DNA from 2 places in the Ornithinibacillus bavariensis genome. Region 1 is predicted to be linked to the other one. Evidence: riboswitches for the same ligand, from Rfam matches in the RefSeq annotation. Region 1 holds a riboswitch; the other holds the start of a gene.
The links. Region 1 has a riboswitch for S-adenosylmethionine ahead of HNR27_RS04980 (cyclase family protein). Riboswitches for the same ligand answer to the same signal wherever they lie in the genome.
Positions count from the first base shown of each region.

Region 2: it holds a riboswitch for S-adenosylmethionine, as region 1 does, so the genes downstream of both, HNR27_RS00520 (O-acetylhomoserine aminocarboxypropyltransferase/cysteine synthase family protein) here and HNR27_RS04980 (cyclase family protein) in region 1, are expected to answer to the same signal.

Region 1 is NZ_JBNPWZ010000002.1:221,605-225,824, reverse strand. Features, by position in the region: gene HNR27_RS04985 (SCO7613 C-terminal domain-containing membrane protein) at 1-1,544, opposite strand, end outside; SAM riboswitch class I at 1,698-1,799, shown strand; gene HNR27_RS04980 (cyclase family protein) at 1,886-2,635, shown strand; gene HNR27_RS04975 (5-methyltetrahydropteroyltriglutamate--homocysteine S-methyltransferase) at 2,658-3,761, shown strand; gene rbsB (ribose ABC transporter substrate-binding protein RbsB) at 3,822-4,220, opposite strand, start outside.
Region 2 is NZ_JBNPWZ010000001.1:111,776-115,995, reverse strand. Features, by position in the region: gene megL (methionine gamma-lyase) at 1-694, opposite strand, end outside; gene rarD (EamA family transporter RarD) at 919-1,836, shown strand; SAM riboswitch class I at 1,902-2,019, shown strand; gene HNR27_RS00520 (O-acetylhomoserine aminocarboxypropyltransferase/cysteine synthase family protein) at 2,122-3,822, shown strand; gene metX (homoserine O-acetyltransferase MetX) at 3,848-4,220, shown strand, end outside.

The DNA of each region.
Region 1 (4,220 bases):
TCACGAGAACTTTCTTTTATAGGCTTCCATAGTGCTATATTAACAAAACACCCACCTACCAGATAGAAAAGAAATACAAATAGATAGAATGGAAATGTAATAGAATCATAATTAAACCAAAGCTTTCCTAATAACGCTAATTCGTATATGGCACTTACTAGAAAAATCGGACTTAAATACGTAAACAGCTTATTCTTAACGGTTGACGCAAGATAAGTAAAATTAAGAGCGATAATAATATAGGCTATCATTAATATGATGGAACCTACTCCAGCCCTTAGTAAAATTCCTTCCAAACTAATATACAAAAATGCCATTGCTGATACGACAGCACTTGTTATACGAAATATCTTATGCAAAGATCCAGAATCCTTGATAAGCTTCGGTAGTGCTAAAAAGATTACTCCAAGTAATGCATATGCAATCTCCCCTACCCCTTCAAGGATAGAGTTTTCTACAAGCTGATATGCTCCATAAATTAGCATTGCAGTAAAAACGAAATGGTAGGATCTATGATTACTAACAAAAATCATTGCAAAATAAATTACGGCTGTTAATAGCAAATTAAAACTATACATGACTTCAGAATCATAGAATACTAACATCAGCAAAGTAGAAAGGATAAGATTTGCTTGAATAAAAGGGATAAACTCCTTTAAAAATAATGTTAGTTTATGATGATTCTTAAATGTACGATAACCAAGAATTAGTAGTGCATTGTACAGCATAATACTGAAATAAAAACCATCAATTGGTAAATGTAGAGCAGCAATTACTAGTCCTACTAATACGCTCAGTGTGACATAGGAAAACCAAACGAACAATCGAGATGCTAGTTTTATTGCCAAGAAAGCATAAATCGGTAAGATCACTAATGTTCCGATCGCTCCGAATAGGTATTTACCCTCTCCAGAAAAAGACAAATAGCTACCAAATAGCTCGAAGTAACCTGCCGAAACTACGATTATTGGTAAAAACAAACTACCTAATACGATAAAAGCAAAGCCTGTTTTTTTAATATGCAATACCCTACTCGTTAACCATGCTAAGGTGTAAAATAAAACAGATACTGCTGCAATTAACCCTGTCTTTGTCCAATTCCCTAGCATTTCCCAAGTACTAGTTGCTAATACCAATCCGCCTAATAGTAGTAAAATTACACCAAGATTTAGCCCCCATGTAATGTTACGCTCTCTAACCTGTTTCGCAGTTAATTCTTTTTTAGACTTTATTACTGGTTGAGAAGGAACAGTTTGTTTTACTTCTTTCTGAAGTTCTTCCTTAGTCTGCGTAATACTATTCATCTGTGGCTTAGGTGCTTCCTTGGTCTGCCTAATACTATTCATCTGTGGCTTAGGTGCTTCCTGCTTTGGTATTTTCGTGTCCTGTTCAATCTGATTTCCTTTTGGCAGATTACTATAATATTTTGTATGTGAATTAACTACCTTTGCAGCAATATTTAATGATAAATATCTAGCTTTTACTAGTTTATTTAATTCTTCACGTACAATCTCCCTTTTCTCCTCTGGGCTCAGTTGTGTCATTGTTTCACCAACCTTATGTAAAAATTTTCTACATCCATCATAACAGTATATTGATTCTGATTCATCAACATTTTTATAATTTGCGAACTATAGGGTATTGACAATATAATAAAACATGTGTAAATTGATTTTAACAATTTTATATCGAAATATTTCTTATCCAGAGAGGTGGAGGGACTGGCCCTTTGAAGCCTCGGCAGCGGACTCATACGAGTACTGTGCCAATTCCAGAAGTGTAACGCTTGAAGATAAGAAGAGATAGATTCATGAAGTTTATTCACCTCTTCTTATTTTTAAGAAGAGGTTTTTTGTTTTAAAAAATATAGGATGAGGTGGTTAAGATGAGCTTTCAAGCTACAAATGAATTATTAAAAGTAATTGAAGTACTGAAAGAAAAAGAATGGGTAGATTTGACTCATACGTTTGGTCCTGAATCCCCACACTTCTCAGCTTTTGAATCAGCAGAGTTTAAAACTTTATTCACACATGATGAAGGATTCTTTGCCCAACAATTTACGTTTCCAGGTCAATATGGTACACATCTAGATGCACCTATACATTTTGTCCGAAATAAACGCTATCTTGAAGACCTGGAATTGAAGGAGCTTGTTTTACCACTCGTTGTCATTGATAGGTCAAAAGAAGCTTCTATGGATAATGATTACACACTTTCCGTAGCTGATGTTCTTGAATTCGAATCAACATACGGGCAAATTGAAGCAGGTAGCTTTGTTGCCTTAAGAACCGACTGGAGCAAGCGGTGGCCAAACCATGATTTGTTCAATAACAAAGACGAAAGTGGTGTTGCTCATGCACCAGGATGGGGACTAGATGCACTAAAGTTTCTATTCGAGGAAAGGAATATTAAAGCTGTTGGACATGAAACATTTGATACTGACTCTGCAATAGATTACAGAAAGAATGGTGCACTTTTAGGAGAGTATTATGTTCTAGAACAGGATACATATCAAGTGGAGCTACTAACTAACTTGGACAAATTACCTGCAAAAGGTGCAGTTATTTTTAATATTGTACCAAAGGCTAAAGAAGCATCAGGATTTCCTGTACGATCATTTGCTTTATTACCATAACATATAGAGAGAAGGAAAAAGAATGAGTGATAGATTAGTTAAAGTACCATTTCGGGCTGATCATGTTGGTAGTTTACTCCGTCCTGCAAATCTATTAAAGGCAAGAGAAGAGTTTAAAAATGGGATTATTACCAAAGATGAACTGCGAGAAATAGAGACTCAGGAGCTTAAACGAATTGTAGCAAAACAAATCGAGGTAGGACTCGAGCTTGTAACAGATGGTGAATTTCGCCGTTCTTGGTGGCATATTGATTTTCTTGAAAATTTAAATGGCCTGGAGGGGTATGTTCCTGAACGCGGAATACCCTTCCAAGGAATAGAAACCGAACCCTACGATGTCCGTAATATTGGAAAAATATCCTTTAACCATGAACACCCATTTTTAGAGGATTTCAAGGTTTTTAATGAAATTGTTGCAGGGCGAGCAGTGGCAAAACAAACAATACCTAGCCCGAACCAACTATTTCACCGAGGAATAAGAAATACAGCAATCTATCCTACAGTCGAAGAATATGCTAATGACATTATCCTAGCTTATCGTGATGCACTAAAAGCTTTCTATGATATTGGTGTACGTTACCTACAGTTAGATGATGTTTATATTGCAGGCTTAAATGCTGAAAGTTTAGTAGCTTATGAGCCCGGTCTCACACGTGAAGAATTAATTGATTTAGCGCTCCGAGTCGTCAATGGCGTATTAGAGGGTAAGCCTGACGATCTTTACGTGACCACCCATTTATGTCGGGGAAATTATGAATCCAGGTGGGCGTTCGAAGGAAGCTATGCACATATTGCCCCTACTTTGTTTGCTAAAGAAAGGGTAAGTGGATTTTTCTTAGAATATGATGACCATCGCTCGGGTGATTTTAAGCCATTAGAGCATATCCCAGCTGGCGGTGCTCAAGTAGTATTAGGACTTGTTACTTCAAAGTTTGGAGAATTAGAGGATAAAGAGACGATTAAAAAACGCATCCTAGAAGCAGCCCAATATGTTCCGCTAGAGCAATTATCACTTAGTCCGCAATGTGGATTCTCTTCCACACATCATGGAAATAAATTAACCGAGGAACAGCAATGGAATAAATTAAAGTTTATTGCTGAAATTGCCAAGGAAGTTTGGGGATAGACATTAGATTCATTATAAAAATACCAGGTCAAGAGAAATTGACCTGGTATTTAACAATCGTTATTTTGTTACTAATTCAAGCTCAACAGGAATAAACTCTTCTACTGTATCACCATTAATGATTTTGCCTGCAGCTTCAATTCCTTTTTCTCCAATTAATTTTGGTTGTTGAGCAATTGTTGCATCTAATCTTCCTTCTTCAACTGCTGCTACAGCGTCGTCCGTTGCATCAAAACCAACAACTACTACATTTTCAAGTAATCCTTTTGCTTCTAACGCCTCAAGTGCTCCAAGTGCCATTTCATCATTATGCGCAAATACGGCATGAATATCTTTTGTACTTTGAATAATATTTTCCATTACAGTTAAACCTTCTGTTCGATCAAAATTTGCTGTTTGATTAGCCACTACTTGTAGTCCTTCTGCATTATCCACAATATTATGGAAGCCCTCTCCACG
Region 2 (4,220 bases), on a different contig from region 1:
CCTCATCTAAAAATTCCTTTTTTCCTACGACAAGTCCTGCAATCACATCTCCATGTCCACCAATATATTTAGTCGCACTATGAAGCACCACATCACAGCCTAAATCTAGTGGATTTTGTAGATAAGGAGAAGCGAAGGTATTATCAACAACTACAGGAATTCCGTATTCCTTAGCAACACGTACCACCAGCTCGAGATCGATTAGCTTCATCGTTGGATTAATAGGTGTCTCTACATAAATGCATGCTGTTTCAGGCCTAATTTTGGAGCGGATATCTTCCTCTGTCTCCATTTGGGAAAAATCATGCGAGATATTATATTTTTCTTTCATCATGGTTAACAATCCGAATGTGCAGCCATACAATCCCGATGAACAAAGAATATGATCATTTGCTTTTGTTAACGCAATAAGAACTGCAGATACCGCCGCCATCCCAGAACCAAAAGCTAGACCTCTTTCGCCATTTTCTAGTGCTGCAATTCTATCTTCTAATACCTTTACTGTTGGATTTCCTAAACGTGAATAAATATAACCTTCTTCTTCTCCAGCAAATCGTCTTTCCCCTTGTTCTGCTGTTGCAAATGTGTAGGTAGAGGTTTGAAACAATGGTGTTGATAGGCTTCCTAACATGTCCTTTGAATCGTAGCCTTCATGAATAACAGATGTTTCCATATGTTTATAATGTCTTGCCATAAATTTCTCCTCCTCTTTTTTGTATCTAGTAATATCATATTCTATAATCCTAATTTATGAAAGCGTTTTCTTTATTGTTTCATTAGACATTTCAATGATTCCTAGAAACAGCTTCGAACAGGCTAGCTGTCTGTCTTATGCAATGCCTTTTCTTTGCCTTTTCAATTAATTAAATTTAAAATGAGTTTATTTATAAGAAATTTAAGAAAAAGAAGGTTTTAGAAATGGAACGGAATACGGATAAGATTGGTGTTTTGTATGCTACTTTTGCTTACATATTATGGGGCTTTCTACCAATTTATTGGAAGCTAATTGACCATATCTCAGCTGGTGAAATTTTAGCTCATCGTATTATTTGGTCTTTTGTTTTTATGGTTTTAGTTGTGCTTTTTGCAAGGAAATGGTCAGGGTTTATTGACGAGTGTAAGGCCATTCTTCACGATAAAAAGAAGCTAATAAGTATAACACTAGCGTCAATCGTTATTAGTTTAAACTGGCTTACCTATATTTGGGCAGTCAATAGTGATCATGTTATCCAGGCAAGCCTTGGCTACTATATCAACCCATTAGTCAGTATTCTACTTGCTATTATAGTTTTGAAGGAAAAACTGACAAGAAGTCAAACGCTATCCGTGATATTAGCCGGAGTAGGGGTATTATACCTCACCTTCAGCTATGGTGTTTTCCCATGGGTATCTATTTTTCTAGCGGTAACCTTTGCATTATATGGATTGTTTAAAAAGGTAGTAGACATTCCAGCCATGTTCGGATTAACCATTGAAACGATGATTGTGACACCTATTGCACTCATCTATTTATTAACACTACCGGAAAATGCATTCTCTTTTTCAGCCGGGTCTACACAGGATAACCTATTTCTAATGGGGGCAGGGATCGCAACTGCAATACCGTTACTAATGTTTGCAAGTGGTGCTAAACGTATTCCACTAGCTATGGTGGGATTTTTGCAATATATTGCTCCAACTATTATGTTAATCATTGGCGTTTTTGTGTATCATGAAACGTTCCAGACAGAGCACCTTATTTCCTTTGGATTTATATGGCTTGCCCTACTCATCTATTTAGGTTCCGTTTATCGGTTCCCTGTAAAGAAAATGAAAAGTTTGGACCAACAAAAATAATTATAAAATAAGTATTGACATATTATTTTAATGTCTATAATATATTATTCAATATACATTTTAATCTCTTATCAAGAGCGGTGGAGGGAATAGGCCCTATGAAGCCCGGCAACCTTAGGCGAAAGACAACTTTCCTTAAAAGGTGCTAAATCCTACAGGTCAAACAGATCTGGAAGATAAGAGGAGGAACGGCACTGTAATTTATGCGCCCTCTTCTTAGGAAGAGGGCTTTTTTATTTCCTCTCTCTTCCTCCAGACAACCAAAAAATAAGGAGGAATTTAATAATGACCAATTTTCATGTTGAACAACCTGAAACTACTCTATTACATGGTGGCCAGATTCCTGATCTGGCAACTGGTTCAAGAGCACTTCCAATCTATCAAACTACTTCATATGTTTTCCGCGACACAGAGCATGCGCAAAATTTATTTGCCTTAAAAGAACCTGGGAATATTTATACAAGGATTATGAACCCTACAGTTGATGCATTTGAAAAGCGAGTAGCCATTCTTGAGGATGGTACACAGGCAGTAGCAACGTCCTCTGGGATGGCAGCAATTACATTAGCTGTACTGAATCTAGCTGGTGCAGGTGATGAAATTATCGCTGATAGTAATTTATACGGCGGTACATACAATCTATTTGCTAAGACGTTACCAAAGTATGGCATCACAGTAAAGTTTGTTGATGGAACAAATCCTGAGGAAATCAGTAAAGAAATTACAGATAAAACCAAGGCTGTTTTTGCTGAAATAATTACCAACCCAAGCTTGAATGTATTTGATATAGAAAGAGCTGCGAGTATTTGCCATCAGCATCATATTCCACTCATCATCGATAATACCTTTGGTACACCGATACTTTCTAAGCCCTTAACATGGGGTGCAGATATCGTTGTGCATTCTGCGACAAAATGGATTGGCGGTCATGGTACTTCAATTGGTGGAGTTGTTGTAGACGGAGGGAGATTTGACTGGAATAATACGCGTTTTACAGAATTCACACAGCCAGACGAAAGCTATCATGGTATTCGCTATGCAGACCTTGGCCCCCTTGCATATGCAACCAAATTAAGAGTACAGCTTCTCCGTGATATCGGTGCCTGTTTAAGTCCACAAAATGCTTTTTTATTACTACAGGGATTGGAAACATTACATTTACGAATGGAACGCCATTGTATAAATGCTGAGCAGGTTGCCGCATATTTAGAAAGTCATCCCCAGGTCGAATGGGTAAACTATCCTGGCTTACCAAGCCATTCATCCCATGAGCTCGCAAAAAAATATTTACGAGGTGGCTTTGGTTCGATGATTACCTTTGGTATTGCAGGCGGCAGAGAAGCTGGACGTAAACTGATTGATTCGATAAGGCTTTGGTCCCATGTTGCAAATGTCGGTGATGCTAAATCACTAATTATTCATCCTGCATCCACAACACATCAGCAATTAAGTAGAGAGGATTTGAAGAAGAGTGGCGTCAGTGCGGAATTAATTCGCCTATCTGTCGGAATTGAAGCTATTGAAGATATTATCCAGGATTTAAACCAAGCGATTGCAATAGCAACGAATCAAGAAGAGAATACAAATACGGACGAAGATCCGATTATTCATTGGCTTCTCCACTCACCATTTGATAGAACTGACGGCATTCATAAAAAGGTAATTGCTTTTCCGGAATATTCAATATCACAAGTGGTTAGTACCAATATAGAAAAACTGAAGCTATATGGCTTTGATGTCCAAAACCTCAGTGACGCTGCTTGTGTAGATGCCGTAATTGTGAATGATGACAACCTTCCCCCTTCTGCAATTGAAGAACTTGTTAATAAACAAGTAAAAATACTATGGGTTGAAAAATCAAATGCGAACGACACCATTCTTCATCACTTGGAGGCCATAGGCATAAAGGTGATAACAAATCGTTCTTTATTGGAAGAGCTACTAAAAATTCGCGGGATAGAGAAACAACAAATACAAATGAGTTAACCCTTCTTGAGGAGTGGGTAAGTCGATGTCTAAGCAAACAAACTACCAAACTACTACAGGAACTGTAGCTATTGGTCCAATCCAATTAGAATCTGGGGAAACCCTAACACAGGCAGTCTTAGCATATGAATGGGTAGGTCCAGCCGATGCACCCGTCATTCTAGTCTGCCACGCATTAACGGGCAATCATATAACCGTAGGAAACCCGGAAGAGCCTGGGTGGTGGAATGGACTGATTGGTACAGGTCAATCAGTGGATACAGATTATTATCAAGTCATTACCTTTAATGTTCTTGGTGGTTGTAATGGTTCAACAGGACCAACGAGTATCAATCCAACAACCAGAAAACAATATCGTGCCGCTTTTCCCAAAATTACTATTCGAGATATGGTTCATG